Regions from separate parts of the Bradyrhizobium sp. SZCCHNS3052 genome, predicted to be linked through region 3. Evidence: predicted binding sites of a transcription regulator. Region 3 holds the regulator's gene; each other region holds the start of a gene.
What was found. The regulator LexA, encoded in region 3, represses DNA repair genes until DNA is damaged. The targets are predictions, from matches to a motif close to TGTTCNNNNTGTGTTCNG.
Positions count from the first base shown of each region.

Region 1: a site for LexA is predicted at 2,790-2,807, ahead of QX073_RS07145 (DUF3072 domain-containing protein). Genes of this name have one in related genera too.
Region 2: a site for LexA is predicted at 3,246-3,263, ahead of QX073_RS07350 (single-stranded DNA-binding protein). Genes of this name have one in related genera too.

Region 1 is NZ_JAUETB010000001.1:1,554,535-1,564,828, reverse strand. It holds gene QX073_RS07160 (DUF4173 domain-containing protein) at 1-538, opposite strand, end outside; gene QX073_RS07155 (glycoside hydrolase family 3 N-terminal domain-containing protein) at 752-2,119, shown strand; gene QX073_RS07150 (hypothetical protein) at 2,134-2,421, opposite strand; gene QX073_RS07145 (DUF3072 domain-containing protein) at 2,552-2,743, opposite strand; gene QX073_RS07140 (hypothetical protein) at 3,184-3,717, opposite strand; gene QX073_RS07135 (type 1 glutamine amidotransferase domain-containing protein) at 3,707-4,267, shown strand; gene QX073_RS07130 (FdhF/YdeP family oxidoreductase) at 4,553-6,835, shown strand; gene QX073_RS07125 (HWE histidine kinase domain-containing protein) at 6,850-8,343, opposite strand; gene QX073_RS07120 (HAMP domain-containing protein) at 8,357-10,294, opposite strand, start outside.
Region 2 is NZ_JAUETB010000001.1:1,607,867-1,618,160, reverse strand. It holds gene QX073_RS07365 (outer membrane protein) at 208-993, opposite strand; gene QX073_RS07360 (outer membrane protein) at 1,258-2,013, opposite strand; gene QX073_RS07355 (outer membrane protein) at 2,206-2,961, opposite strand; gene QX073_RS07350 (single-stranded DNA-binding protein) at 3,424-3,921, shown strand; partial or broken gene QX073_RS34395 (HD domain-containing protein) at 4,036-4,667, shown strand; gene QX073_RS07335 (DUF2306 domain-containing protein) at 4,682-5,080, shown strand; gene gyrA (DNA gyrase subunit A) at 5,252-7,996, shown strand; gene QX073_RS07325 (hypothetical protein) at 8,031-8,288, opposite strand; gene coaD (pantetheine-phosphate adenylyltransferase) at 8,582-9,076, shown strand; gene QX073_RS07315 (peptidylprolyl isomerase) at 9,145-9,708, shown strand; gene QX073_RS07310 (peptidylprolyl isomerase) at 10,003-10,294, shown strand, end outside.
Region 3 is NZ_JAUETB010000001.1:1,724,581-1,734,874, forward strand. It holds gene QX073_RS07890 (EAL domain-containing protein) at 1-784, shown strand, start outside; gene QX073_RS07895 (S41 family peptidase) at 1,026-2,360, opposite strand; gene QX073_RS07900 (alpha-hydroxy acid oxidase) at 2,781-3,917, shown strand; gene QX073_RS07905 (HAD family phosphatase) at 3,963-4,592, shown strand; gene QX073_RS07910 (hypothetical protein) at 5,051-5,419, shown strand; gene QX073_RS07915 (hypothetical protein) at 5,446-5,709, opposite strand; gene QX073_RS07920 (alpha/beta hydrolase) at 5,708-6,325, shown strand; gene glp (gephyrin-like molybdotransferase Glp) at 6,542-7,753, shown strand; gene lexA (transcriptional repressor LexA) at 7,959-8,657, shown strand; gene QX073_RS07935 (hypothetical protein) at 8,932-9,372, shown strand; partial or broken gene QX073_RS07940 (ComEC/Rec2 family competence protein) at 9,762-10,294, opposite strand, start outside.

The DNA.
Region 1 (10,294 bases), 170 kb from region 3:
GGACGGCGAACCACCGCTCAATGACCGGATTGGCTGCTGCGAACAGAGCCAAGAACACGCAGCCGAGTGCCAGCGGAATGCTCCAGACAACGAGAGTTCGCGTGATCATGTTCGCGCGCAGCGTCACGATCGCATCAGGTATCAGTCGAAACGGCCCGATCAGGAGCAACTGCCGCGCGGCGGTCAGCGGAAGCCGGAAGCCGCGCGCGGATCGGTTGGTCGCCAGCGTGATAGCCGACAGCGTCGTGAGCAGCAGGACAGGAAAAGAAAGCAGGTTCAGCTCCTCGATGGCGGGAGCCAGGCCGGCAACGAAGAGAACTGCAGCTCCGACCAGACGGTTTCGATCGGTCTTGGCAAGATTGGCGAGAATGCTCACTGCGGCGAGCGCGGCGAAAAACAGCGGGAATGCCAGGCCGATCGGCCGGCCGTTGTAGAGCAGCGTGTCGGCGAGGCCGACGAGACCGGCAGTGATGGCGAATTTGAGCCACATGGAATCGGGCGCGACGGGCGCAGCCGTCGGCTCGGCGAGAGTCGTCATGGAGGAATCCTTGGTTTGGGTCATCGTTCGGGCCGGGAGGCACAAGCCGATGAGCTAAGCATGACGCCTGCCCATGCAGCAGCTCACGAGGGGATCTGCAGCATTTCAGGATTTGTTTGCAGATTTCGTGCAGACGCGATTCCACATCTGGCGCGGGGGAAACGTGATTGTTACGCAATGGCCGTCTTTCCCCTGGGATGATCGGCTGCACACATGCTCGGACGTATCAGGACCGCGGTTCTCTGGATCCTTGCTCTGCTCTTCATTTTCGTCACGCTGAACAGCAACGAGCCCTATCTGGTTCGGCTGCGGGGCAGCGGCCACGCAGCCCTGCTCCTCATCGGGCTTGCCGTTCCGCTGCTGCTGATGCTCGGCGGTCGGTGGCGGCGGGGGCCCGCCGGACGCGCTCTGGTCGTAGCATGGTGCGTTCCGCTGATCATGCTGACGTCGACGCAGTTCATGTTTGCCTGGCGCAAGTACGAGACGTTCCGGACGCCCCCCGACGTGGCGCATCTGCTCGGCCGGCATTTCATCGTCGGTTACACGGCCGTCGATGACGCAGCCGCGTTGGCCCGACAGGGGTTGATCGCGGGCGTCTATGTGACACACCACAACATCCGCGGCCGGACCGAGCCTCAGCTGCGCGCCGAGATGGCGCGATTGCAGGACGCGCGCCGGAGTGCCGGGCTGCCGCCTCTGCTGGTTGCGGCGGATCAGGAGGGAGGCGCCGTCGCACACCTGTCTCCGACCCTGCCGAACATGCCCGGCCTCGCAACGCTGGCCGATCTGCCGGCCTCGCGGCGCGCGCAGGATGCGTTCGCGATGGGGCGCGCCCAGGGGGAGGCTCTCGCGGCTGCCGGCATCACCTTCAATTTGGCTCCGGTCGTCGACCTTCGCCCGAGCTGGACACGCAACCGACTGGACTTTCACACCTTGATCGGCCGTCGCGCGATCTCCAACGATCCCGCGGTGGTTGGCGACATTGCGCTCGGTTACGTCCGTGGCCTGGAAGCAAGCGGTGTCCGCGCGGCCGTCAAGCATTTCCCTGGTCTGGGGCGCGTCGCAGCCGATACGCATCATTTCTCGGCACAGCTCGGCACGCCGGCAGATGTCTTGGAACGGTCGGATTGGCGGCCGTTCCGACAGGTGCTGCAGGGCTCGCACGCGGCGATGATGGTCGGTCACGTGACGGTCGATGCGATCGATCCAGAGCGGCCTGCCTCACATTCCAAAGCCGTGCTCGAGGGACTCATTCGCGGTCGCTGGAACTATCAGGGCGTGATCGTGACGGATGATCTCGTGATGGGGGCGATCTACGGCCGCGATCTCTGCAAAGCTGTCGTGGAGGCTCTCAACGGCGGCGCCGATCTGTTGCTGGTGGCCTATGACGGCACCCAGTTCCACCGCGCGCTCGCCTGCGCCAAGGAGGCTCTGGCGGAAGGACGCATCGACCTCGATGCAATCGGCAGGAGCGATGAACGGCTGAAGCGCTGGGCGCCGACGGTTGACAAATCACAGCCGTCGAATGTGTCTACGGTTCTGCAAGAGCCTGGAGGCGTGCATCAGAAGATCGTGGACTGAATGGCAGCAAGCCCTCAGCGCGGGCCATTGCCGGTCCAGTTGCGCCAAGCGACATTCGAGAGACTTCGCAGGTCGGTCGCCAGCGGGCGTCGCGTCTGCTTGTCGTGCTGAGCGATGAGGTGCTCGGATTCGCGGATCTTGACCTGGAGTTCCGCAACCTGCCGCTTGGTCTGTTCGAGCGCCTTCGCATCGGCGCTCTCGCCCACCGTGAACCGCGCCGTCTCGATCTGTTTCAAGGTCGCGCGATTCTTTTTGAGCTGGGCGCGATGCCAGGCAACCTTGCTGTCACTGTCCGCAACCATGGTGGACTCCCGCGAAATGCCGCGGAGACTAAACGACCGATTTCTGATTCGCGACAGCTTCGGACCGGCATCGCCAACATTGGAATACCGATCTGCCGACCCATCGTCCTGGTGAGTCGAATATGCCGGTTCAATCCAACCCTGCGGCGCGTCTCATCTCATCAATCAGTTCGAACGCTTCAGCCTTCGTCATCTCCGCTCGCGTGGGATCGGATCGGCCAGCCTGCTCGCTGAGCGTTCTCAAGTAGGAAGCTTGGGTATCCGTCATCGGATCGGCTCCGGACACCCAGTCCTCGGGATCTTTCTGCAGCTGTTCGGCCATGGGGATCTCCCGTTGTTGCCCGGCTTCAACGGGGAAGCTTGCAAAGTGTTCCTATTTTGTTCTATTGTGCGATCCTACTCTTGCTCGGGTGCTTCATGCGCGATCTATGTGTGGTTCGAGCCGAAATCGACCGTATGCGTCTCCGGGTCGGGCGGCAGCGCCGTGAAATCGTGCAGCTACGGCGAGCTCGGGCCTCGACGGCGGCCGCCGAAGTGCTTCTGCACCACATGCTGGAGACGCTTGACCGGCTGCGGCAACAGCGAGAGCGGCTCAAGCTGGAGGAAGCGAGCCGACTGCCTCGCAAGCAGCGCGGCGCCCGGCGCGCATGAGAGGCTGGCGGTAAGGCCGAGCGATCCGCCGCTCGTCCGTAGTCCGATGATCAGGCCAGGAACCGACATGGCCGACGATCACCTGAGCCGCAAAGGCCAACCTGCGCCGGGTCATGAGGACGTCCGCATCTTCAATTTGGCCGGTGAGGAGAAAGATTGGTCGGTAGTCCGGCTCCCTCGATCAGCATCGGGCGTGTGAGCTTCGGGCAATACGATGTCCGGCGGCGCGGCGGTAAGCTCTTCCGGTGTGGCCTCGCATGATTTGATCTCGAAATTGTTGTCGAGGATTTTCTCGCCATGCGTGCCGAGCGTGATGAGATCGGCCTGTTCCGCGGCCTCCCAGACCTCGCGCTCGGTGCGAAACGGGCGGGTCATCTGTTCGTCATTCTCAAACAATGCGTAGGGCACGAGCGCCTCCAGATTGCGATCCGCCGATGCAGCGATGCCGTGCCGCTCGACGCCGCCCATCCATTCAAGGCAGGGACGTCCAAACAAACGGCGCCATAGGCAGGCTGGTTCCACCCAGGCGAGCGCTGACTCGATCGACCAGTTGTGACGATCCGCCTGGCCTGCCAGGCGGAACATGGAGGCCAGCGCGAGGTTGCCGGCGGTGTCGAATGGCCAGGAGAGTCCAATGGATATCAAGGGAAAGAAGATCGCGATCCTCGCAACCAACGGGTTCGAGCAATCCGAGCTCGAAGTGCCGCGCGATCGTCTCAAGCAGGCGGGCGCGACCGTCGAGATCATCTCGCTCGCGCCGGGCGAGATCAAGGGCTGGGATGAGAAGGACTGGGGACGGACCGTCAAGGTCGACAAGACGTTGGACCAGGCGTCTGCTTCGGACTACGACGCCGTCGTGCTGCCGGGCGGTCAGATCAATCCGGATCTGCTGCGGCTCGAGCCGAAGGCGCTGCGGTTCATCAAGGAGATCTTTGAAGCCAAGAAGATCGTTGCGGCGGTCTGTCATGCGCCGTGGCTCCTGATCGAGACCGGAATTGCCAAGGGGCGAAAGATGACGTCCTACAAATCGATCAAGACGGACGTTGCCAATGCCGGCGCGCATTGGCAGGACGCGGAGGTCGTGGTCGATCAGGGCGTGATCACTTCGCGCAATCCCGGAGATCTGGAAGCCTTCAGCGCCAAGATCATCGAAGAGGTCAAGGAAGGCCGCCATCTCAAGCGCAGCGCGGCTTGATGCTGAGATCGGAAGCCGGGAGAAAACCCGGCTACCTCAGTGGGACGGGCCCAGCGCCCGAGGGGTCGAACGCTGGGCCGCAGTCCACACGGAGTGCCTCCAGCGAGATGGGGGAACGCCGCCAGAGGCATGGAAATGACTCGCGGCGGGCCGGGTCGTTCCCAATTCCTAGCGCGGACCTTCGCCCGCGGGACTTCGACGATAGCCTCGCAACGTTCAGCGAGGAATCGGAACTTCGCTGCTCATCCCGGGTTTGCCGCTTTTGAACAGGCCGCGGAGAGCGTCGTGAGCGAGAAAGCAAAAATCCAGGACTACAGGGCTCCGGCCGGCGGATGGGGTTCGGTGCACGCGGTCGCCAGCATCCTGACGCAGGAGGAGGTGACCCTGCTTGGCAGCGAGATCCTGTTGAAACAGAACAAGCCAGGCGGCTTCATGTGCGTCAGCTGCTCCTGGGCCAAGCCGGCAAAGCCGCACCCGTTCGAATTCTGCGAGAATGGCGCCAAGGCGACCGCGTGGGAAATCACCGGCAAGACAGTCGGACCGGAGTTCTTTGCTCGGCACAGTCTGACAGAATTGCGATCCTGGTCGGATCATCAGCTCGAAGAGCAGGGGCGTCTTGCTCATCCCATGCGCTATGACGCTGCGGCGGATCGCTATGTTGCCGTGAGCTGGGACGAGGCCCTTCGCGACATCGGGGCGGAGTTGAACAGGCTCGATCCACGCTCGGTCGTCATGTACACGTCGGGTCGGGCCTCGCTCGAGACGAGCTACATGTATCAGCTTTTCGGCCGCATGTACGGCACCAACAATTTTCCCGACAGCTCCAACATGTGCCACGAGTCGACGTCGGTGGCGCTGCCGGAGGTGATCGGTGTGCCCGTCGGCACGGTGCTGCTGGAGGATTTCGACAAAGCGGATTGCATATTCTTCTTCGGCCAGAACACGACGACAAACTCGCCGCGCATGCTGCATCCGTTGCAGCGGGCGGCGCAACGCGGCGTACCCATCATCACCTTCAACCCGCTGCGTGAGCGGGGACTGGAGCGCTTCACTGATCCGCAGAACCCGATTCAGATGGTGCTCACCGGTGGGACGCGGATTAGCACGCAATACCATCAGTTGCGCGTCGGCGGAGACGGGGCGGCGCTGCTCGGGTTGTGCAAGGCGGTGATTGAGGCGGATGACGCGGCGGTCGCCACGAAGGGCCCGCGTGTGCTCGATGTCGCCTTCATCGAGCAGCACACGTCCGGCTTCGCGGCTTTTGCGACCTTCTGCCGGCAGGCGTCGTGGAGCGATATCGAACGCTCCTCCGGCCTCACGCGCGGCGCCATTCTGGAGGCTGCCAAGGTCTATGCAGGCTCGCACGCCGTGATCGCCAATTATGGGATGGGAATTACCCAGCATCGGCATGGCGTCGAGACAGCCAAGATGATCGTGAATCTGCTGCTGTTGCGCGGCAACATCGGAAAGCCGGGGGCCGGCATCTCGCCGGTTCGTGGCCATTCCAACGTTCAGGGGCAACGCACCGTCGGCATCTCCGAGAAGACCAAGTTGGTGCCGCTCGACAAGCTTGCCGAGCTCTATTCGTTCGAGCCGCCGCGTTGGGACGGTCTCAGCACGGTCGATGCCTGCCAAGGCATCATCAAGGGCGACGTGAAGGGCTTCGTCAGTCTCGGCGGCAACTTCCTGCGCGCCGTCCCTGAACGCTCGCTGATGGAGCCGGCGTGGTCGAAGCTGCGGCTGTCGGTGCAGATCGCAACCAAGCTCAATCGCAGCCACATCGTGCCAGGCGAGGTGACGTATCTGCTGCCGTGCCTCGGCCGCATCGAAATCGACCGGCAGGCAGGCGGAGATCAGGCGGTCTCGATGGAGGACTCCACCACCTGCATTCACGGCTCGCGCGGGCGGCGCCAACCCGTCGCAGAGACCCTGTTGTCGGAACCAGCCATTGTCGCCGGTCTCGCCAAGGCCACCCTGAAGCCAAATCCGCGCGTCGATTGGGATGCCTGGGTGGGCGACTACGCGCGCGTCAGAGACGCGATCGAGCGGACCTATCCCGAGCAGTTCAAAGACTTCAACAAGCGCCTGTTTGAGCCCGGCGGCTTTCCGCGGCCGCTTGGTGCCCGCGAACGCAAATGGAATACGCCGACCGGCAAGGCGAACTTCACCGTGCCCAAGGCGGCGCTCAATCCGCCGGAGGAAGGCAATGGCGTTTACCAGCTGATGACCTTGCGCGCCGACGGCCAGTTCAACACCACCATCTACAACGAGGACGACCGGTTTCGCGGCGTCACCGGTGGCCGTCAGATCGTCTTCATGAACGCGAGCGACATGGCTGATCTGGGCATCAAGCAGGGCGAGCCGGTTCGGCTCTCGACCGAGGCCGATGATGGCGTGGAGCGCTCGCTGGGCGGGCTCCAGGCAGTGGCGTTCGACATTCCGCGCTACAACGTTGCGGCCTACTACCCCGAATGCAACGGATTGATTCCGCTATGGCACTACGCGGAAGGGAGCAAGGTGCCCGCCGCCAAGTCGATCCCGGTCCGGATCTCGCGCGACATGGCCTGAGCTATCCGGAGCGGTCAGCCAGCAGCCCGTTGTCGTGCGTCGCCCGGCGCCGCCGTTGCGCAAGGGCTCGTGATCTCCGGCGGGGTCGCGCCGGGGCGGAGCGGGACGACCAGCCGGCACACCAATCCCTCGGGACGCCAGTCGAACGAGGCGCGCCCACCGAGCTGGCTTTCCACACTGGCCATCAGGCTGCGCGTGCCGAAGCCGCGCGAGGTCGGCGCGCGCACCAATGGACCCCCGGTTTCAATCCAGATCAGATCCAGGCGCTCATCCTCGATGCTCCATTTGACCGAGAGATGCCCGGAGCGGACCGACAGCGCGCCGTATTTGGCCGAGTTTGTCACCAGCTCGTGCAGCGCCAGCGCCAGCGTCTGCGCGGTCGCAGGCTCAAGTTGCAGATCGACGCCGTCAAAGGCGACCTGGCCGCCGGTTGCATAGGGCGCGAGCTCTTCGGCCACCAACCTACCTATTTTCGCACCTTCCCAGCTTGATAGCGAGAGGATGGTGTGAACGCGGGCCAGTGCGCTGATGCGCCCCTCTACCGCGTTGACATAGGTCTTCACGCTGTCGGCTTTGGTCAGGCGAACGATCGACTGAGCCAAGGTCAGCGCATTCTTGGCACGATGATCGACCTCGCGGGTCAGCAGGTTCTGGCGTTCCTCGGCGCGCTTGCGCTCGGTGATGTCGATCGTGACCCCGCTGACGCGGACCACGCGGCCGGTCCTGTCGGTGGTCGCCGCGGCCGTTCCCACGCACCACCGCTCTTCGCCATCGGGCCGGTGGATCCGGAACTCAGCCTCATACGACGTCGCGCCACGGCTGAATTCCGCGACCACCTGGCGGGCGCGCTCGGCATCCTCCCGGTGCAGCAGCGCCATGATGTTCACGGTGTTCAGCTCGAAGTTCTGCGGCGTGACGCCGAAGATGCGGTACTGCCCCTCGTCCCACATCCAGTCGCCATTGACACCGTCCCAGTCCCACGAGCCCATCCTGCCGGCCGCGATCGCCATGCTCCGACGCTGCTCGCTCTCGACGAGCTTTGCTGTCGATCGCTCAAGCTCGGCGGTGCGGGCCCGTACCCGGTCCTCCAGCTCAAGGTTCAGATGTTCCAGCTCGCGTGTCTTGCGATAGAGCTCGGCAAAAACCTTGATTTTGGCGCGCAGCACCTCCGGCACGACAGGAACCGGCACGTAGTCGACGGCGCCCATCTCATAGCCACGAAGGCGATCGAAGTCGCTCACCTGGATGGCGGAGATAAAGATGATCGCAATCTTCTGGAACCTCGGATGCTCACGGATCATTTGCGCCAGCTCGAAGCCGTCGAGCTCAGGCATGCAGACGTCGACGAGAATCACCGCGATCTCGTTCTTCAGCAGAATTTCGAGCGCCTCGCGACCAGACGTGGCGACTACGAGGTTTTCGCCGAGTTCCTTCAGGATGACCTCGTAGGCCAGCAGCTTCGCCGGCTGATCGTCGACCAAGAGGATGTTGACCTTCGCATGTTCCATCATGATGAGCCGTTCAGCGGTGCAGCCACATGCGGATCGCAAGAAGCAGCTGCTCGGTGTTGACGGGTTTTGCCAGATAATCGGAGGCGCCAGCTTCGAGACACTTTTCGCGGTCTCCCTTCATGGCTTTCGCGGTCAACGCGATGATGGGGAGCCGGACGAAGGCGGGGTTTTGCCTAATGACGCCGATCGTCTGATAACCATCCATCTGCGGCATCATGATGTCCATGAGGACGATCGCGATAGCGGGATTGCTCTGCACCAGGTCGATCGCTTCGCTGCCGGTGGTGGCCGTCAGCACTTTCATGCCGCGGCGTTCCAGCACGCTGGAGAGAGCAAAGATGTTGCGGGCGTCGTCGTCGACCAGCAGCACCGTCTTGCCGATCAGATCCTCGTCGGAACTGTTCAGCTTCTCGAGCATGCGCTGCTTCTCGAGCGGCAGTTCCGTAATCACGCGGTGAAGGAACAACGACGTCTCGTCGAGCAGCCGCTCCGGCGATTCCACGCCCTTGACGACGATGCTCCGCGCCATCGTATGCAGTTCCGCATCCTCTTCGGCCGACAATTCCCGCCCGGTGAAGACGACCACCGGAACGCTCGACAAGAACTCGTCGGAGCGCAATTGATCGAGCACGTCGAACCCGCTCATGTCGGGCAGCCGCAGATCGAGAACCACGCAGTCGCACGGTGCGCTGCGGAGCGTCTCGAGCGCCGCAGCTCCCGTATCCGCCGCGATGATCTCGATGTCGTCGTGATCCAACAGCTGGCGGATGCTGAGCTGCTCGGCCGCGTTGTCCTCCACGATCAGCAGCCGCTTGCGTCGCGGCTTCGCGTATTCCTTGATCTGCGACAGGGCCGCGCTGACGCCTTCCGTTGTCGTGGGCTTGCTGACGAAGGAGAAGGCCCCACGCGCCAAAGCGTGCTGGCGGTCTTCGTCGAGCGTGATGATCTGCACCGGGATGTGCCGCGTCAGCGGATTATGCTTGAGCTGGCTCAGAACGGTCCAGCCGAGCATGTCCGGCAGGAAGACGTCGAGAGAGATCGCGGCCGGTTGATACTGTTTGGCGAGATCCAGCGCCTCGGCGCCGCGGCTGGCGGTCAGGACCTTGAAGCCCCTGTCGCGCGCGAGGTCGATCAGGACGCGCGCGTAGTGTGGATCGTCCTCGACCACGAGCAGGATCGTATCGCCGGGTTCGAGATCGAGACGATCGTCCGGCGGGGGCTCGATCCCGCGCTCTGGCGCGGCCGCTTGCTGTAGGGCTGGAGGTTGAACGTAGGGAACGGGCGATGCCGGACTGACGCGCGGCGCCGTTGCGGGACCTGAATATTTGAGCGGCAGATACAGCGTGAAGGTGCTGCCCTTGCCGGGGGCGCTCTTGAGGTGGATCTCGCCGCCCAGGAGGTTGGCGAGCTCGCGGCTGATCGCGAGCCCGAGACCAGTGCCACCATATTTGCGGCTCGTGCCGGCATCCGCCTGCTGGAACGCCTCGAAGATCAGCTTCTGCTTGTCTTGCGGAATGCCGATGCCGGTGTCCGAGACTTCGAACGCGATCACGGCCGGTGCCGTGTTGAGCACCGGATGTTCTGCGCTCCATCCGCCGAGCGCCGCAGACACCTTCAAGCGCACCCCTCCTTCGGCGGTGAACTTGAAGGCGTTCGAGAGCAGATTCTTCAGCACCTGCTGCAAGCGCTTGGAATCCGTGACGATGCTACGCGCAAGGTTCGGGTCGACGTCGATGTTGAAGGCGAGCAGGCGATTTTCCGCCTCGTGGCGGAACGGACGCCCCACGGTCTCCAGGAGGTTGGTGGTGAGGATCTCCTCGGCATCGACCGTCACGGTGCCGGACTCGATCTTCGAGAGATCGAGGATGTCGCTGATCAAATTGAGCAGATCGGTGCCGGCGCCATGGATGGTGCGGGCGAACTCGACCTGCTTGAGGGTGAGATTGCC
Region 2 (10,294 bases), 120 kb from region 3:
TCTCCCCCGGGAGGTTGGAATGACAAGCGATGGGCAAGTCATACACAGGGCATCCCGGAGAGGCTGTAACGCGCCCGCCACAGAAATGAAAAAGCGTTATATATCATATATTTAGCACAAAAACGCCGCGACGCTGCCGGGCTGTTGACACGAAAAAGGCCGGCGCGAGGGCCGGCCTTTCCGAATGCGTGCGAGCGGCGGCTTTTTTCAGTAGCGCGTGCCCATCGGCGCCCCGAATCGATAGTTCACGCGGACGGTCGCCATGTCGATGTCCTGCTTGATGGTATCGACGCGCGACAGCACGGTTGCGGTGGCCGGGAAGCTGATGTCGCGCGAGCCCATGAACAGGTGGTCGTACTCGACGGCGACCGACCAGTTCGGCGCGAAGCCGAACTCGACGCCGGTACCGACGGTGCCGCCCCAGCGGGTCTCACTGGCGGAATCCAGCAGTGTGCCGACCGGGAAGGGCGCGGCCGCATTCGCCGTGCCGGTGTATTTGTTGTGGGTGACGGCGGCGCCGCCCTTCACGTACCAGAGCACGTTGCCCCAGGCGTAGCCGACCTGGCCGGTGAACAGGCCGATCGCATCGGTCTTGGTGGTGTTGGTGATGCCCGCGGCCAGCGCAGCCGTGCTCGCATTGGACGACTTCAGGTCGGTCCAGTTGCCCTGGGCCTCGACGCCGAACACCCAGCTCGCCGCCTGCCAGCGATAGCCGACCTGGCCGCCGATGAGGCCGCTCGAGGCGTTGTGGCAGCCTTCGGACTGGGTCGGCACGACCGCCACGCCGCCGACGCGGTTGAGCGTCCAGCAATTGTGGCTCCAGTCGGCGCCGCCATTGACGCCGAGGTAGAACCCGGCCCAGCTCGGCAGCGGCGTGACATAGGCCGGCGGCGGCGCCTTGCTGTAAGGGCGCGTCGCGAAGTCGGCCGCCGAGGCCGGCGCCAGTCCCAGCGCCGCGGCGCTTGCGGTCAAGATCAAGGTCGTCTTCTGCATTCGTCTCTCCCCAGTCCCAATACACCACGCTCCGGATCCCTCCGATCCGGGCCCACGCGAAGGTGGCCTGTGGCTGGTTGTAAGGGAGACTGCTTTCCAAACTCGTGACCGGGACGAGCCGTGTGGCGGGATGTGCCGATCGTGCTTAAGCGCGGGTAAAGACGGCGACTGCCAGAGCCGACGGGGGGAGCTGTGTCACAGCGTGAGTGACGACAGGCCGGGCAAGCGCCGCCGCGTGAGATCCCGAGTGTCAGCCCTCGAGGGTCAGTGCTTGGAAACGACGGGACCGCCCCAGCGATAGTTCACGCGGACCGTCGCCATGTCGACGTCCTGGCCGACCGCATCGGTCCGGCCCGCGGCTCCAAGGGGAACACCCGAGAAGCCGAAGGTGCGGTTGCCCATGAACAGGTGCTCGTATTCGGCTGCGACCGACCAGTTCTTGGCGAAGCCGACCTCGACACCAGTCCCGACCGCAGCCCCCCAGCGCGTGGCGCTGGACACGTCGAGCACCACGCCCGTGGCCGTGGAGAGGCCGTTGTACTTCTCACCCGCGACCGCGGCGCCACCCTTCACGTACCAGAGCACGTTGTTCCAGGAATAGCCGATCTGGCCGGTGAACACGCCGATGCCGTTGATCTTGGTCTGGTTGGTCACGGCCGGGGCGAACTGGCTGGTGTTGCTGCCCTTGAGGTTGGCCCAGTTGCCTTGACCTTCGATGCCGAACACCCAGCCGCCAGCCTGCCAGCGATAGCCGATCTGGCCGCCCGCCAGCGCGCCGGTCGCATCATGGCAGCCTTCCGCGTTGGTTGCGGCCACGCCGGCAAAGCTGACCTTGTTGGTCCAGCAGGTGCGGGCCGCTGCGCCACCGGCATTCAGGCCGATATAGAAGCCACTCCAATCATAGATCGTCGTGATCATCGCAGGCGCTTTGGTGAAGGTGCGCGCGGGCAGATCGGCAGCGATGGCCGGCGCAATCCCCAGCGCCAGCGAAGTTGTCGCCCCCAGCAACAGCCTTCTCATCGCATTCCCCAAACCACGTCCGACGCCCGCACGCACGCTCTCACCAACGCCCACCCGCCGGACGTTGATAGCTCCTTCCGCCGTAAAAAGCCGTCACCCAAAGGACACAACGGCTCGGCAAGTGCCGGTTCTGGCACACAAAAAAGGCCGGCGCGAGGCCGGCCTTTCGACATATTCGCTTTTTGCGTGCAATCAGTAGCGCGACACGATCGGGCCGCCGAAGTGATAGGAGACGCCCGCCTTGACGGTGTGCACGGTGTCGCTCCACTCGGAGCGGTTGGTCGGAACCGCGCTGTACTGAATCGAGCTCTTGCCGAAGTCGAGATAGTTGTATTCGACCTTGGCCGACCAGTTCGGCGCGAACATGTACTCGGCGCCGGCACCGATCGTCCAACCCCAGCGCCAGTTGTTCTGAGCGAAGCTATTGGCCGCGCCACCATTGAGCGCCGCGTCGTAGCGGTGCTGGAGATCGCCGACGGCAGCGCCGCCGCTGACAAAGAACAGCGCCGGACCCGCAGCCCAGCCGAGGCGGCCCTTGATGTCGCCGAAGCCGCGCAGCCTGGTGAAGTAGGTATCGCCGAGACCGGCGTTGACGACGCCCGACCGGCCGTTGATGTCGGCCCAGTGATAGTCGCCCTCGAGACCGAACACGATGTTGTCGACCTGCCAGTTGTAGCCGACCACACCGCCGACGAAGCCGCCGCTGGTGTCATAGTTCTGGGTGCCGGCAAAGATCGCCGTATTCGGCGCCCCGAAGAAGGTCTCGTTGCTGCGGCCCCAGCCGCCGCCGCCCTGCAGGCCGAGGTAGAAGCCGGCCCAGGTCGGAAGCGGCGCCGGCGCCATCACCGGGGCCTTCGTGTACGGGCGGGCGGCGAGATCGGCGGCTCCCGCCGGCGTCAGCGCCCCCAAAACCATCAAGCTGACAGCTCCGAGAAAAATTCGTTTCATCCCAAGTCTCCCGCGTTGGGCGTCTCCAAAATGGTCCCCGGAGACGCTCGTCTGTGAAGTTGGTGCGACCACGCTTGCGGCCCCAATCCATCCTCAAATATACGCGATTCAACCCTGGATACCGTCTCCCAAAAGCCACAGCCGAGGAGGAAGTGAGGCTGGCTAACTTAATGAAAGTTAATCCCTTTTTCGTGAATAAGGGAACTTTTTCCGGGTTCCATTGCGAGAACTTGCGGTTCCATCGAGTTCCGTGGAACTCGACGCACGGTTGTAGACATATGCGCGCGAACAAAACTGGAACAATGGCCTTCCGCCTGCTATATGTGGATAAACAACGGACAGGGCGGGTGGACCGCGCGGCAACCGTATAGGGTCCGCCGCGAGAGGAAGGGTTAGCCACCGGACGCCGTGAGGCCGGTGTGGACGGCCGGTCCGATGATCGAGAACCGCGGGAGAGTGGTGATGGCGGGTAGTGTGAACAAGGTGATTCTGGTCGGCAATCTCGGCAAGGACCCCGAGATCCGGCGCACGCAGGATGGGCGGCCGATCGCCAATCTGAGCATTGCGACGTCGGAAACGTGGCGCGACAAGGCGACAGGCGAGCGCAAGGAAAAGACCGAGTGGCACCGCGTGGTGATCTTCAACGAAGGTCTTTGCAAGGTCGCCGAGCAGTATTTGAAGAAGGGCGCCAAGGTTTACATCGAGGGCGCGCTGCAGACCCGCAAATGGACCGATCAGAGCGGTGTCGAGAAGTACTCGACCGAGGTCGTGCTGCAGGGCTTCAACTCCACCCTGACGATGCTCGATGGCCGGGGCGGCGGTGGCGGCAGCTTCTCCGATGACATGGGTGGCGGTGATTTCGGCAGCAGCGGTCCGTCGATGGCGCCGCCGCGCCGCGCGGTTGCTTCGGCGGGCGGTGGCGGACGCAACAGCGACATGGACGACGACATTCCGTTCTGAGGCGCGCGCGGACGCTGCTGATGCGAGCCGGCTTGCCCGTGTCTGGACGGCAGGCCGGCGGTCATCCGAGGGGGGCGGCCGGGGTGCTGCAAGCGATCGTGCGAGGTTGGTACGATGATGGAGGCTGTGGCAAGGACCCTCGACTTCTATCGGCTCGCCGAGGGCCTGAAGCGCGAGTTGCGCCACAGCTGGCTGTCTGACGGGCGCCGCGAGAGCGTGGCCGAGCATAGCTGGAGCATGTCTCTGCTCGCGTTGCTCGTGCACCGTCATCTCGAAAGACCGGTCGAGATCGATCGCGTGCTGAAGATGATCATCGTCCACGACCTCGTCGAGGCGCTGGTCGGAGACGTCCCCTTCTTCGAGACCGGCAGCCGAAAGGATGCCAAGGTCGCCAAGGAGCGCGAGGCGATCGAAGTCATCCGGTCGCGCTTGCCCGGGGAGGCGGGCAGGAGATATTCGACCTGTTCCATGAATTTGAGGCGAAGCTCACGGCGGAGGCCAAGTTCGCCGCGGCGCTCGATCACCTCGAGGTTCAGATGCAGCACAACCTTGCCGATCTTGGGACCTGGGAGCCCGTCGAGTACAATCTCGTCTACACCAAGATGGACGCGGTATGCGCCCATGACGCTATGCTCGTCGAACTGTGCGGGCTGGTGAAAGGCCAAGCCGAAGCCAAGATGCGTGCTGGCAGCGTGGATGTCGACGCAATCAAGGAACGTCTGCACGAGCTGCGGGCTGCGATCTAGCTCTGGGGGCTGCCATGAGCTTCGCGCCGCTGCTCGACGCCGAGCCCGCCGTCCAGCTGCACGCCGTCGCCGCGATGACGGCGTTCGCGCTCGGGCTCGTTCAGTTCGCCGCCCCGAAGGGGACCGTGCCGCATCGAACGGTCGGCTGGATCTGGGTCGCGCTCATGGTTGCCGTTGCAGCCAGTTCGTTCTGGATTCACACCATCCGGTTGGTCGGTCCATGGAGCCCGATCCACCTGCTGTCGATCTACACGCTGGCCGTGCTGCCGCTGGCGGTGTGGGCTGCGCACCGGCACCGGGTGGCGGCCCATCGCCGGGCCATGATCATGCTGTTTTCCGGCGCCCTGGTGATCGCCGGACTGTTCACGCTGCTGCCGGGACGCATCATGCACAAGGTCGTCTTCGGGCCGTAGCCGAAGACGGTTCCCGGAGCCTGCCATGGGCGGCCGCGGCAACCGGTTAAGTGACTGGAAAGGCGAGCAGAAAAAGCGCTCTTCGGATCGCCTTGGGGGTGGCCTGCGGCACGCTCCTGCGCTATATGATTCTAAGCGATTTTCGCGTGTCAAAACCGACCGGTATCCCCTTTGTCCGATAAAGAAGATGAGAAGCCCGGCGAGCCGGGCGGACCTTCCGACATTCGTCCCGTCTCCATCCTCGATGAGATGAAGCGCTCCTACCTCGATTACGCGATGAGCGTGATCGTGTCGCGAGCGCTGCCCGATGCGCGCGACGGCCTGAAGCCGGTGCATCGGCGCATCCTCTATTCGATGTACGAGCAGGGGCACACGCCCGACAAGAAATACGTCAAGTCCGCGCGCGTGGTCGGTGACGTCATCGGTAAATACCATCCGCATGGCGACCAGTCGATCTACGACGCCATGGTGCGCATGGCGCAGGACTTCTCGATGCGCGTGCCGCTGATCGACGGCCAGGGCAATTTCGGCTCCGTCGACGGCGATCCGCCGGCCGCCTACCGATACACCGAAGCGAAGCTCGCGAAGTCGGCGATCCCGCTGCTCGACGACATCGACAAGGATACCGTCGACTTCCAGCCGAACTACGACAATTCGGACAAGGAACCGTCGGTTCTTCCGGCCAAATATCCGAATCTGCTGGTCAATGGCGCCGGCGGCATCGCGGTCGGCATGGCCACCAACATCCCGCCGCACAATCTCGGCGAGGTGATCGATGCCTGCATCGCGCTGATCGACAATCCCACGCTCACGATCGACGAACTCATCAACATCATTCCGGGCCCGGATTTCCCGACCGGGGGCATCATTCTTGGACGCGCCGGCGTCCGCTCGGCCTATCATCTGGGCCGCGGCTCGATCATGATGCGCGGCAAGGTGACGATCGACACGATCCGCAAGGATCGCGAGGCGATCATCATCTCCGAGATTCCCTACCAGGTGAACAAGGCCACGATGGTCGAGCGCATCGCCGAATTGGTGCGCGAGAAGAAGGTCGAAGGCGTTGCCGACCTGCGCGACGAGAGCGATCGCGACGGCTACCGGGTCGTCGTCGAGCTGAAGCGCGACGCCGTGCCGGACGTCGTGCTCAACCAGCTCTACAAGTTCACGCCGCTGCAGACGAGCTTCGCCGCCAACATGCTGGCGCTCGACGGCGGCCGCCCGCAGACGATGACGTTGAAGGACCTGCTGACGATCTTCGTCGCGTTCCGCGAGCGTGTCGTCACGCGCAGGACGAAGTTCCTGCTCAACAAGGCGCGCGACCGCGCCCACATCCTGGTCGGTCTCGCCGTGGCCGTGGCCAATATCGACGAGGTCATCCGGGTCATCAGGACCTCGCCCGATCCTGCGTCCGCGCGCGAGGCGTTGATGTCGCGCGACTGGCCGGCGCGCGACGTCGAGGCCATCATCACGCTGATCGACGATCCGCGTCATCGCCTCGCCGAGGACGGCACCATCCGGCTGTCGTTCGAGCAGGCCAAGGCGATTCTCGACCTGCGTCTGCAGCGCCTGACCGCGCTCGGCCGTGAAGAGATTTCCGATGAGCTCGACAAGCTCAAGGTCGAGATCAACGACTATCTCGACATCCTGCGCTCGCGGGCGCGAGTGCAGGGGATCATCAAGGACGAGCTCGCCGCGATCAAGGCGGAGTTCGGCACGCCGCGCCGCACCGTGATTGCCGAGCAGGAAGGCGAGGTCGAGGACGAGGACCTGATCCAGCGCGAGGACATGGTCGTGACCGTGTCGCATGCCGGCTACACCAAGCGCGTGCCGCTGTCGGCCTATCGGGCGCAGCGCCGCGGCGGCAAGGGCCGCTCGGGCATGCAGACCCGCGAGGAGGATTTCGTCAGCCGGCTGTTCGTGGCCTCCACGCACACGCCGGTGCTGTTCTTCTCGTCGCGCGGCCAGGTCTACAAGGAGAAGGTCTGGCGGCTGCCGATCGCGGCGCCCAACGGGCGCGGCAAGGCGCTGATCAACATCCTGCCGCTGGAGCAGGGCGAGCGCATCACCACGATCATGCCGCTGCCGGAGGATGAATCCTCGTGGGCCAATCTCGACGTGATGTTCGCCACCACCGGCGGCAACGTCCGCCGCAACAAGCTGTCGGATTTCGTCGACGTGCGCCGCTCCGGCATCATCGCGATGAAGCTCGACGAGGGCGAGGAGATCGTCAACGTGCAGATCTGCACCGAGCGTGACGACGTGCTGCTCACGGCGTCGGGCGGGCAGTGCATCCGATTCCCCGTCACCGACGTGCGCGTCTTCACCGGGCGGACCTCGATGGGCGTGCGCGGCATCGCGCTCGCCGGCGGCGACAAGGTGATTTCGCTGTCGATCCTGCGCCATGTCGAAACGACCTCGGACGAGCGTACCGCGTACTTGAAGATGCGCCGGGCGATGTCGGGCGATGCTGCCACCGAGGAGCCGGTCGAGACCGAGGGCGAGGAGGCGGCCGCTGGCGCGATCCAGCTGTCGCAGGAACGCTATGTCGAGATGTCGGCGCAGGAGCAGGTGGTGCTGACCGTCTCGGTCAACGGCTACGGCAAGCGCACCTCGTCCTACGAGTACCGCACCACCGGCCGCGGCGGCAAAGGCATCGTCGCGATGTCCGTCAACAACCGCAACGGCAAGCTCGTCGCCTCATTCCCGGTCGAGGATGGCGATCAGATCATGCTGGTGACGGACAAGGGGCAGTTGATCCGTTGCCCCGTCGACGGCATCCGCATCGCGGGACGCTCGACCCAGGGCGTCATCGTGTTCGACACCGCCGATGATGAGCATGTCGTGTCGGTGGAGCATATCGGCGAGGAGGCCGAGAACGGCAACGGGGCCAGCGAGCAGGCAAATGGCGAGTGAAGGCGCGACCGACGAATAGTGAGCAGCTATTCGCTTACTCCGTCCGCTCGACGGAGACCATCCTGGCCTCGCGGACCGTTCCTCTGGTTCCGGCGCTGCGCAGGCAGCCCGCTTCGAAGTTCGGCCAGGCCTGCTGTGAGCAGTCGCGGCCGATCGGTCGAATGTCCAGGCGGTCCGCCTTGGCGAGCGGACGCGGCACGCTGGCTTCGACCTGAGGAGCGAAGCCGGGCAGGAGGGTGATGCCGGCAGCCACCAAGCCGGCCGCTGCGACTGCAGATAGCGCTTTGATCATGACGGTCCCCTGTCTGGGCCGTTCGGCCCGTTGTTCGTTAAGGATTTGATAATCAGTTCGGGTTTCGAGACGTCTTCGCGGAACGGGCGAATTGGTTTCGTCTCGGCGCGAGCGTGTTTCGTGTCCCGAGTTCCGATGAAACAATCGCGGTAGCCGACCACAGTTCCGGCTCCCCGGTGTCGCAACCCATTTCATTGCGGTGCGGCCTCTCGGCCGCTCTTTGCCCATCACAGCCACGCCAGCGGGCCTGACGGCGGCTTGCCGGCCTGTTCCGGGCGGTATAGGACGGGCGCATGCAACGCATTGCGCTCTATCCGGGCTCGTTCGATCCCGTCACCAACGGCCATCTCGATGTGGTCCGGCAGGCCGTTCATCTCTGCGATCGCCTGATCGTCGCGGTCGGCGTGCATCACGGCAAGAAGCCGCTGTTCTCGACCGAGGAGCGGCTGGCGATGGCGCACGAGATCTTCGGTCCCGTCGCAGCCGCGGCGGGCTGCGGCTTCGAGGCTTCGACCTACGACAATCTGACCGTCACCGCCGCGCAAAAGGCCGGTGCGATCATGATGATCCGGGGCCTGCGCGACGGTACCGATTTCGACTACGAGATGCAGTTGGCCGGCATGAACCAGACCATGGCACCGCAGGTCCAGACGGTGTTCGTTCCAGCCTCGGTGGGTGTCCGTCCGATCGCGGCCACGCTGGTTCGCCAGATCGCCGCCATGGGCGGCGAGATCTCGCATTTCGTGCCTCCGTCGGTGGCCGAAAGTCTCAAGGCCAAGTTCAAGTGATCCTTCGGGCACCGGCCGCTTCCGGCGGTGCCTTCCTCTCCTCATCGTCTCATGTCATCGGAGTTGCCATGATCCGCGCTCTCGCCTTCGTCTTTGCTCTCGTGTTCGCATTGCCGGCGCTGGCCCAGTCGCTGCCTGCCGGCCTCGACAAGCAGAATGCCCTGGTCATCGACACCACCAAGGGCCGCATCATCATCAAGCTGCGCACCGATCTGGCGCCACAGCATGCCGAGCGACTGAAGACGCTGGCGCGCGAGGGCTTCTACAACAACGTGCCGTTCCACCGCGTCATGGACGGCTTCATGGCGCAGACCGGCGACGGCCAGAACTTCAATGGCACCGGCGGCTCGAAGTACCCGAACCTGAAGCAGGAGTTTTCGAGCACGCCGTTCAAGCGCGGCACCGTCGGCATGGCGCGTCGGGGCGATAGCGTCGATTCTGCCAACTCGCAGTTCTTCATCTGCTTCGGCGATGCGTCCTTCCTCAACGGCCAATACACCGTGATCGGCGAGGTCGTGCAGGGCATGGACGTCGTCGACAAGCTCAAGAAGGCGCCTCCGGGCTCGTCGGGCGGTGCCGTCACCGATCCGGACAAGATGGTGAAGGTTCAGGTCGCCTCGGACATCAAGTAGGCAGGCAGAGCGGGGGCATGCCCGGGTCTCGCGCCCGGGTTCCCCCGAGCCTTAAGGAACCTTTTGCCACGTCGCGGAGGCATGCCGATTCTGCCGCCCCGTCACATCGACAGGGCCGGTGGCTTCAGCTTTAAGCGCATTGGGTCTATTCTGGGCCAGCATCGCGGGCCTCGTCGTGCTCGGATTGCCGTCAGGAGGGGTGACGGCCGCACATGGGAAGGCGCCGCGACATTTCAGACCCAGGATTTGCTTTGTCCTGACCCCCGTCAATTCTACAAAAACCGAGAGACCAGAATGGCTGTGACCGAAAATACCTTGATCCTCGAGACCACTCAGGGCCCCGTCACGATCGAGATGCGTCCCGATCTCGCGCCCGGCCATGTCGCGCGCATCAAGGAGCTCGTCCGCGAGGGCTTCTACGACGGCATCGTCTTCCACCGCGTCATCGACGGCTTCATGGCGCAGACCGGCTGCCCGCAGGGCACTGGCACCGGCGGCTCCGGCAAGAAGCTGAAGGCCGAGTTCAACGCCGAGCCGCATGTTCGTGGCACCGCCTCGATGGCGCGTGCGGCCAATCCTGATTCTG
Region 3 (10,294 bases):
CGAGGTCGACCTGCGCCAGGCCATGGCCGACGATCGACTCGAGGTCTACTACCAACCTTGTCTGAGCCTGCAGGACGACCGCATCGTCGGTTGCGAGGCGCTGGTGCGCTGGAGGCATCCGACCCGCGGCGCCGTCTCGCCGGCCGAGTTTATTCCGATCGCCGAGGACACCGGCCTCATCAACCTGCTCGGCGAACGCGTCCTCCAGGTCGCCTGCACCGAGGCGGTGAGCTGGCCGGACGACATCCGGCTCGCCGTCAACGTCTCGCCGGTGCAGTTCAAGAGCGGCACCCTGGCGCTCAAGGTCGCCAATGCACTTGCGACCTCCGGCCTGCCGCCGCATCGGCTGGAACTCGAGATCACCGAAGCGGTGCTGATCCGCGACGACGACGCGCTCGACACCCTGCACCAGTTGCGCGCGCTCGGCGTCCGCATCGCGCTCGACGATTTCGGCACCGGCTATTCGAGCCTCAGCTATCTCCAGCGCATTCCGTTCGACAAGATCAAGATCGACCGCTGTTTCGTCAAGGACATCACCGATAGCGAGGGTTCCGCGGCGATCGTCCAGGCCGTGGTCAACATCGCCGCCATCCGCAAGATGTCGACGACCGCCGAGGGCGTCGAGACCGAGGCGCAGCGGCAGGTGCTGAAGCGGCTCGGCTGCTCGGAGATGCAGGGCTATCTGTTCAGCCCTCCGAAGCCCGCAGCCGACGTGCGGCAATTGTTCGCTGCGCAGCGCGCCAATCCCTCATCCGGCCGCCATTCGCGCTCGGACGCCGCCTGAGCCGGTTCCGAACCGATAAATACCGTTGCAATTTGAGGCTTTTCCGCAAGCCAGATTCAAACCCTGCCGACTGGTCGTGCCTTGAAGTCCACGGCTCCGCCATGATCTACGGGACACAGACGGACATACTCCGTGTTCGCCTGTACACACTGGTCGAAAACCACGGCGGGACGGCCTCAGGGCCGCCCCGTCGGGTGTGAGCATCGCGCGTCGCGAGCCGCGCACCCGCCCGCTTCGCAGATCAGTTCGGCACCGCCGCCTTGGCGCGGACGTCGGCGTTCACCGTGACGCCCCGCAGCACGTTGAATGCGGCGTGCAGCGCCTTGTCGTCCTTCTCGTCCGGCGGAACGTAGGACTGCGAGCCGGTCTGCTCGGTGCCGTCGGCAGCGGAGAGATGGCCGCGCATGCCGGCCTCACCCTTGAGATCGCCGCGATCCTTCAGCTCGTCCGGCACGTCCTGCTTGACCTCGATGTCCGGCGCGATGCCCTGCGCCTGGATCGAGCGTCCCGACGGCGTGTAGTAGCGCGCCGTGGTCAGCGCCAGCGCGCCGTTGCCAGCGCCGAGCGGAATGATGGTCTGCACCGAGCCCTTGCCGAACGAGCGCGTGCCGACCAGGGTCGCACGCTTGTGATCGTGCAGCGCGCCGGCCACGATCTCCGACGCAGAGGCCGAGCCGCCATTGATCAGCACCACGAGCGGCTTGCCCTTGGTGAGGTCGCCGCCGCGCGCGGTGAAGCGCTGCGTCTCCTCCGGATTGCGGCCGCGGGTGGAGACCACCTCGCCCCGCGGCAGGAACGTGCTGGAGACCGACACGGCCTGATCGAGCAGCCCGCCCGGATTGTTGCGCAGGTCGACCACGTAGCCGGCGAGCTTCTCCTGCGGGATCTCCTTGGAGATGCTGGCGACCGCCTTGCGCAGACTCTCGGTGGTCTGCTCGTTGAAGGATGTGATGCGGATATAACCGATGTCGCCGCCTTCGGTGTGATAGCGCACCGGGCGCACCTTGATGATCTCGCGCGTCAGCGTAACGTCGAGCGGTGCGTCCTTGCCCTTGCGCATGATGGTGAGCTTGGTCTTGGTGTTGACGCCGCCCTTCATCTTGGCGACGGCCTGCTCGAGCGTCAGTCCCTGCACCGCCTCGCCGTCGATCTTGGCAATGAGATCGCCCGAGAGAACGCCGGCCTTGGACGCGGGCGTGTCATCGATCGGCGCGACGACCTTGACCAGGCCCTCCTCCATGGTGACCTCGAGACCGAGTCCGCCGAACTCGCCGGACGTGGTCTCCTGCATGTCGCGCCAGGACTTGTCGTTCATGTAGCGCGAATGCGGATCGAGCGAGGACACCATGCCGTTGATGGCGCCTTCGATCAGCGCGGGATCGCTCGGCTTCTCGACATAGTCGGCGCGAACACGCTCGAACACCGCGCCGAACAGATTGAGCTGCGAATAGGTGTCGGCCATGCCGGCCGCGGCCTTGGCCTTGGCCACGAGTTGCGCGCCGTCGGGACCCGTGACCATCAGGGTCAGCCCGACGCCGGTCATCGTGCCCGCCAAGAACAGCCAGTTTTTTCGCATTGTTTGCTTCCCGAGCGTTTGTTGGATGGCCGGCCGATCAAATGGTCCGCACGCATCGCCGGCGCGATTTGTGTTGCGAACACACACCACATTTCCGGTTTCTTCAAGGCCGATATTGCGCCGCCGTACCGGGGCCCGACCGCCGGCGCTCGCATCCGAAATGGACGTTCACAGGCTGAAATCAAGCTCAAGGCTGCGCCGGCGCCGGGCCCGGCTGAACATACCCCGTCTTTCACGGACACCCATGATCACAATTCGACGAGCCGTGTACCACGCCGCGATTTGATGGCCTGGGCCTGCGGGGCGCCGCTCCCCGCGCGCGCCCGGGAAGCTCGAGTTCGGAATGGCTTGCTCCCGGCCCGCTCGATGGGCAATGCTCCGCAGCAAAACCGCAAGCATGACAGTCGCTGGGAGGCAAACATGAACCAACGGACCCCGATCGAGGCCGGGTGGCGGAACGTCGAACTCGGCTCGAGCGACGAGAAGTTCCAGAACCTGCACGAGCTCATCCGCAAGGCGCGCGCCCAGCTCAACCAGAACGCCTGGGACTACATCATCGGCGGGGCCGAAACCGAGACCACGCTGCGTCGGAACCGGATGGCGCTCGACGAGATCGCGTTCCGTCCGCGCGTGCTGCGCGACGTGTCCAGGGTCGACGCCTCGGTCGAAACTTTCGGCCGCAAGCTGCGCCTGCCGGTGGTCATGGCCCCGGTCGGTGCGCTCGAAATCTTCGATCCGGCAGGGGCGGCCAGCGTGGCCCGTGGGGCGGGCCGATTCGGAGCCGCGCACATGCTGAGCTCGGTGTCGGAACCCGGGCTGGAGAAGACCGCCGAGGCCGCGCCCGACGCGCTGCGAATCTTCCAGCTCTATGTCCGCGGCGACGACGCCTTCGTCGAGGACTATGTGAGCCGGGCGGTCGCCAACAGCTACACCGCGTTCTGCCTGACCGTCGACACCGCCCATTACAGCCGGCGTGAGCGCGACATCGCCAAGCGCTACGTCCGCGAAAGCCGGCTGCGCGCGACCGGCGGCGACCACCAGAAGGCGCTGAGCTGGCACACCGTCAAGCTGATCAAGGACAAGTTCAAGCTGCCGCTGATCATCAAGGGCATCGCGACCGCCGAGGACGCGCAGATTGCGGTCGATCACGGCGTCGACTGGATCTACGTCTCCAACCATGGCGGCCGCCAGCTCGACCATAGCCGCGGAGCCATGCATGTGCTGCCAGAGATCGTCGCCGCCGTGAAGAGCCGGGCAAAGATCATGGTCGACGGCGGCTTCTGCCGCGGCACCGACATCGTCAAGGCGATCGCCTCCGGCGCCGACCTCGTCGGCATCGGCCGGCTGCAATGCTGGGCGCTCGCCGCGGCCGGCGAGGACGGCATCCTGCGCATGCTCGAGCTGCTGGAGGACGAGGTCATCCGCGCGCTCGGCCTGCTCGGCGTCACCTCGTTCGCGGAGCTGAACGCGTCCTATCTGCATCCGGCGGCCGCCACCAACCTGCCGAGCGTGGTCAGCGCGTTTCCGCTGGTCGACATCGAGCCCTACCGGTATTGAGGAGGCGCCGCTTCCGTCCCACGCAAGGCATCGTCGACCCGCCCCATGCCCGCCTCCGCTCTCCGCCCCGGCGCCGCCGACGCGCTGCTGTTCGACCTCGGCCGCGTCGTCATCGACATCGATTTCGTCCAGGTTGTCTCGCGCTGGGCAGCGCATGCCGGCTGTCCGCCGGAGCGCATCGCCGCGCGCTTCGTGCGCGACGAGATCTATCACGGGCACGAGCGCGGCACCGTCTCCGATGCCGCGTTCTTCGCCAACCTGCGCCGGCAGCTCGGCATCGACATCACCGACGCGCAGTTTCTCGAGGGCTGGAACGCGATCTTCGTCGGCCCGATGCCGGGCATCGCCCCGCTGCTCGCACGCGCGGCTTCGAGACTGCCGCTCTATGCCTTCTCCAACACCAACCAGCCGCACATCGATCACTTCTCGCCGCGCTATGCCGACCTGCTTGGTCACTTTCGCGAGATCTTCCTGTCGTCGTCGATCGGCCTGCGAAAGCCGGATGCCGAGGCGTATGATCACGTGGTGCGGGCGATCGGCGCGCCGGCCGAGCGGATCGTTTTCTTCGACGATCTCGCTGAAAACATCGACGGCGCGCGAACGAGCGGGCTGCAGGCGGTGCTGGTGCGCTCGACGGCCGACATCGCCGCGGCGCTGGAGGCGCTCGGGATCTGATCGCGTCGCGCAAGGGTGCGTCATGGCCGGCGGCGTGACGTTCTGAAAGGCTGCGCTCGCAATGACGGTGCCCACTCGTGCAAAATTGTTCTCGCGACACGATGTGCCCGAGCTTTGCTGCTCTCATTTCACCCTCCTCCAATCGGAGGGCGCAGGGAATGCCGGGCTGCAGGCCGCAACCCATGGCCCGCCTGCAGAAAAAAAGCAGGCGGCAGTCACCACAGGTCCAGCCGACATCCGGCATTCCCTGCGCGATGGTCTTCACGCTTATACGCGATCTCCCCGGTGCCCGGCTTGTTGGCCACCGTCGCCGACGGGATCATCAGCACCCTTCGGCTTGGCATCAGCTTCGGGATGCCAGGACCACGCGACTTCACGTCCGCGCCATGCCGTTCGTCCGCGCGCCATCAGGGCACGCTGCGACACGTCGCGGCCACCGCATCCCGCGCTCCACGTCCGTGACGATCGCGAAGCGCCCCTCCTGTCGAGCACGGGACCAAATCAGCATAGCAGCTTTTTCCGAAAAAGCGAATCCTAAATGCGACCGCCGGCAACGGCGCCATCCGGCCCGTCTCCCGCCACATCCGCTGGCCGCAGACGAGCCGGCGCCTAAGCGCATCGGCATCGGCGGCGAGATCGTCAAGATCGCGCCGTGCTCGATGACCATCGTCGGCACGCTCGCCGATTGGTCGCAATGGACCGGCGTGACCTTCGACAGCTCGGGCGAGATCGAGGTCCCCGGTGCTCTCGTGCCCGTGCTCGCGTCGGTCGAGCACGACCATGCCGCCTATGTCGAGCCGAATGTCTGGATTCGGCATCCGCTCTGACGCGGTGCAGGTCGTCCGCGCGACGATCAACGCGCCGGCACGACGCGCTCGTTGAGAAATCCGATCACCACGTCGAACGCCTGCCGTCGATTCCGCTCCATCAGGATCATGTGCGTGCCCTGCCCGATCTCGACCAGGCGCTTGTATGGCGCGCTCACGAGGCGAACGAACAGGTCGTGCGCCATCCCGAAGCGGACATCCACATCCCATTCCGTCGCGAGCACGAGAACCGGGCAGTCGATCGTGCTGGGATCGTAGATCGGCTGGTCCACGGTCCAATGCTCGTCCATGTGGCGCGTGCAGATCGAGGGCGTCGCGGCAACGCATATGACGATCGCCTATGACCGGCGCGGATTTGGTGAGACGGTCGCCTATGAGGAAGCTCATTCTCCGGTCGAGGACCTGCTCGCCGTCGTCGACGCGCTCGCGCCGGCGCGGCCGGCGACGCTGATTGCCTGCTCGCAAGGAGGCCGCATCGCGCTCGACTTCGCGCTTCGCCATCCGTCACGTATGGCATCGCTGGTGCTGATCGCACCTTCGATCAGCGGCGCGCCGGAGCCGGTCTATCCACCGGAGATCAAGGCGCTAACGGCGTCGTTGGCCGCTGCCGAGGCCGCACAGGATTGGGATCGGGTCAGCGCTATCAAGGCGCATCTGTGGGTCGACGGTCCCTTGCAGCGCGAGGGACGCATCTCCGGCGAGCCGCGCGAGACGTTCCTGAAGAAGAACGCCGCCGCACTCCGCGCGCCGCCAACCGGCGCGACTCTCGATGTGGCACCAGCCTTCCCACGCCTCGCGGAGATCGTCGCGCCATCGCTCGTCATCCGGGGGGACTTGGACTTTCCTCACATCCAGCAGCGAAGCAGGCTGCTCGCCGCAACAATGCCGAACGGGGTCAGGACATGAGCTGGCCGGAACGGCGCACCTGCCGAGCCTGGAACGTCCGCAGGAGGTCATGCGGTTGATTGCGGACTTTCTCGCGCGATCGTGAGGCAGCGGCCCGGAAACGGCCCACAGCAGACGGTCAGAACGCAGGGAGCGGCCTAGGCCCTTGGCCGCGCCGTGCGCGTTCGGTTAGAAGGCGATTCATTCGATCTGCCGTCTCCGTCCGAAGGAAATCCCATGGCCCTGATGCCGGTGTCTGATGCGTTGTCCGCCGTGCTCGCCGGCGCCGAACCGCTGGCCGAGGAGCAGGTCGGGCTGGACGAAGCGTTTCACCGCATCCTGGCGCGGGACATCGCGGCGCTGCGGACGCAGCCGCCCGAGGCGATGTCGGCGATGGACGGCTATGCCGTGCGCGCGGCGGACGCCGCCCAGGCCAAGGCGCGGCTGAAGATCATCGGCGAGGTTGCGGCGGGGCGGCCGTTCGATCGCGTGGTTGGACCCGGCGAGGCGGCGCGGATCTTCACCGGTGGCGTTGTTCCGGAGGGCGCGGACGCGGTGGTGATCCAGGAGGACACGATCGCCGAAGATGGCCACGTCGTGATCACCGAGGCCGCGATCAAGGGCCGGCATATCCGGCCGGCGGGCGTCGACTTTCACCAGGGCATGGTGCTGCTGAAGTCCGGGCGCCGGCTCAGCGACCGCGACCTGTCGCTGGCGGCCAGCATGAATCATCCGGCGCTGCCGGTGCGGCGCCGGCCGAAGGTGGCGCTGCTCGCCACCGGCGACGAGCTGGTGATGCCGGGCTCGACACCCGGCCCGGGCCAGATCGTCTATTCCAACGGCTACGCCTTGCGGGCGATGGTGCGCAACGAGGGCGGGACCCCGATCGATCTCGGCATCGCCGCGGATACGATGGAGGCGACGATCGCCGGCATCCGCCGGGCCCGAGAGGCCAAGGCCGACATCCTGATCACGACCGGCGGCGCCTCGGTCGGCGATCACGACCTGGTCAAGCAGGCGCTCGAAGCCGAGGGCGTCGAGATGGCGTTCTGGAAGATCGCGATGCGGCCGGGCAAGCCGATGATGCACGGACGGCTCGGCGACGTCAGGGTGATCGGACTGCCCGGCAATCCGGTGTCGTCCTATGTCTGCGCCCTCCTGTTCCTGGTGCCGCTGATTCGGCGGCTGCTCGGCCGCGACGAGGCCGTGATGCCGCGCGAGACCGCCCTGCTCGGCCGCGAGCTCGGGCCGAACGATTCGCGCGAGGACTATCTGCGGGCGCGGCTCGAAGAGCGCGCCGACGGCACGCTGGTTGCGACCCCGGTGAGCCAGCAGGATTCGTCGCTGCTTGGGAATCTCGCGCTCTCGCAGGCGGTGGTGATCCGGCCGGCGTTTGCGCCGAAGGCGCCTGCCGGCAGCCCGTGCGAGATCCTGCGCCTGCCGAACTGAGCCGCTTCCCCGGTAAAGCCCGGTCTGTTCATCATATTTTTAGGATTGCGGAACACACATCGAACATATAGTGTCCGTTCATGATTTGTTTTTAGTATGTTGCGGGCGACGCGATGACGGTCCGACTCCAGGGCGCTCTCAGCCGGTTTGTGCGCGAGGCGCAGCTCCTGGACTCGGACGACAACAAACCGGGGACCAGGTCGAGATGCTGACGCGCAAACAGTACGAACTTCTGCGGTTCATCAACGAGCGGCTCAAGGAAGCCGGCGTGCCGCCGTCCTTCGACGAGATGAAGGATGCGCTCGATCTGCGCTCGAAGTCCGGCATTCATCGCCTGATCACGGCGCTCGAGGAGCGCGGCTTCATCCGCCGGCTGCCCAACCGCGCCCGCGCGATCGAGGTGATCAAGCTGCCCGAGCTGTCACAGGCCGCCAACAACCGCCGCGGCTTCACCCCATCGGTGATCGAGGGCAATCTCGGCAAGGTGCGCACCAGCACTCCCGCGCTGGACGATGGCGAGCGCCCCGTCGCAGTGCCGGTGATGGGCCGCATCGCCGCCGGTACTCCGATCGAGGCGCTACAGACGCGCAGCCACACCATCAGCGTGCCTGCCGACATGCTCGGCAACGGCGATCACTATGCGCTCGAGGTACGCGGCGACTCCATGGTCGATGCCGGCATCCTCGACGGCGACATGGCGCTGATCCAACGCAACGAGACCGCCGACACCGGCGACATCGTGGTGGCGCTGATCGACGATGAGGAAGCGACGTTGAAGCGCTTCCGCCGCCGCGGCGCATCGATCGCGCTGGAGCCGGCCAACACCGCCTACGAGGTACGCATCCTGCCGCCGAACCGGGTGAAGATCCAAGGCAAGCTGGTCGGGCTGTACCGCAAGTACTGATCGCGAATGGGATCGGTCGATGGGCGGCGGGCGCACGCGCTTTCGCCGCCGATCGGAGGCTGCCCAGCAAAATACGTCACGCGCGAATGCACCTCATGATGTGCAGCGCGGCATGCTCAAACGCTTGTGATCGGCCGCGGGCACACGCGATGCAGATCAGCGCAGAATTGCCGCGAAGCGCGCGCTAACATCACCATCGATGTCCACTCTGATAGAGGCCTGCGCCTGTCCGGGGGGAGCGTGGGTCGGCTATCTCTCAACGAGGAGCGATCCGATGTGTGACTACAGCCTCCATGCGGTTGCGTCCCGTCCCGCCAAGGTCGGCGAGACGTTGATCTCGATGACCTTCCGTGGCACCGCCACCCGCGGCTTCGCCCTGGAGAGCGAGCCGACCGTCGCAGTCTGCATGCTGCCCGGCACCGAGTTGGCCTTCGCCGAGGACGTCCGCTACGACAGCCGCTGGCTCTGGACCCGGACGATCCGCGAGCGCGTCGCAAAGTTCAACAGCATCGAGACTCACATTCCCGATCGCCATCACGACGCGATCGAATTCGCCGACGGCCGCCACGTGCTGGTGACCCAGCTCTGCGAGGGCCAGCGCGTCACCGTGCTGCAATTGCCGGTCAGCAAGCAGCCGGCGGAGCGACGCCCGGACATCGCCGAGGACGTGCCGCCTTCGCAGGCCACACCGATTCGCCGCATCAGCATCACCTGAGGGGTCTCCGCATCGGCATTTCTCTCGGTCGTGAGCGAGCTTTCGACCGTGGGAGATTTGGGTTCTGCAAGCGCAAAGTCCTCTCGGGCGAACCTCACGCCCCGGCATCGCATCGGATAGGAACGACATCCCTCGGCCGGCATGATGTGCCGGGGGAGCCTGCCGCCGTGGTCAACAAGATCGATTGGAACAAGGCCGCCGGGATCACCGAGCCCGGCTGCGATATGCTTGTGTTCGGATGGCTGACAGGGCTGACGACATCGCCATCTGGCAACGCTATCCGCGCGCTGCGTTCACGCTGGCCGAAAGCCCCTCGCGGTTCGATGGACTTGGCAACATGGACCTGGCGACACCGAGTATCATCTCGGCACGCTCGAGCTGCCCGGCACTCAGTCTTCCTCGCCCTGCTCCGTCTCCGGCGGCGTCGCGTCCTGAGGCCGCGCGGCCGGCGCGCGCGGCGTCAGCGTCGTGTCGAACTCGCCGGCCTCGGCGGGCGCCGGCCACCATGGGCGGTCGGTGCCGCCGGCGCGCGCCGGCGTGACGGCGAAGCTCCTGCCCTGCCGCACCAGCATCAAGGCGCCCTGCTGCCGCAGCCGCTCGCGATCGATGACGGCCGCCGCGCAGGATGACGGCGCGGCGCGCGCGGTGACGATGAGCGCGACGCGGGCGCAATCATCGGCGAGCGCCTCGGCGCGCAGGGTCAGGGCGGCGAATCGGCCGTCGGCCATTGCGACCACGCAGCCCGCCTCGTCGCAGGAGACGCCATCGGTGAGCGATGAATCCGCCGGCAGCCGGGCATCGGCGTCGGCCGCGAGCCACTCCTTGGTGGCGAACACGTCCTTGCCGATGCGCATCGCATGCAGACGCCCGTCACGGCCGCGCACCGCCACCGCGCGCCCATCGCCGGCGATCAGCGCGTCGG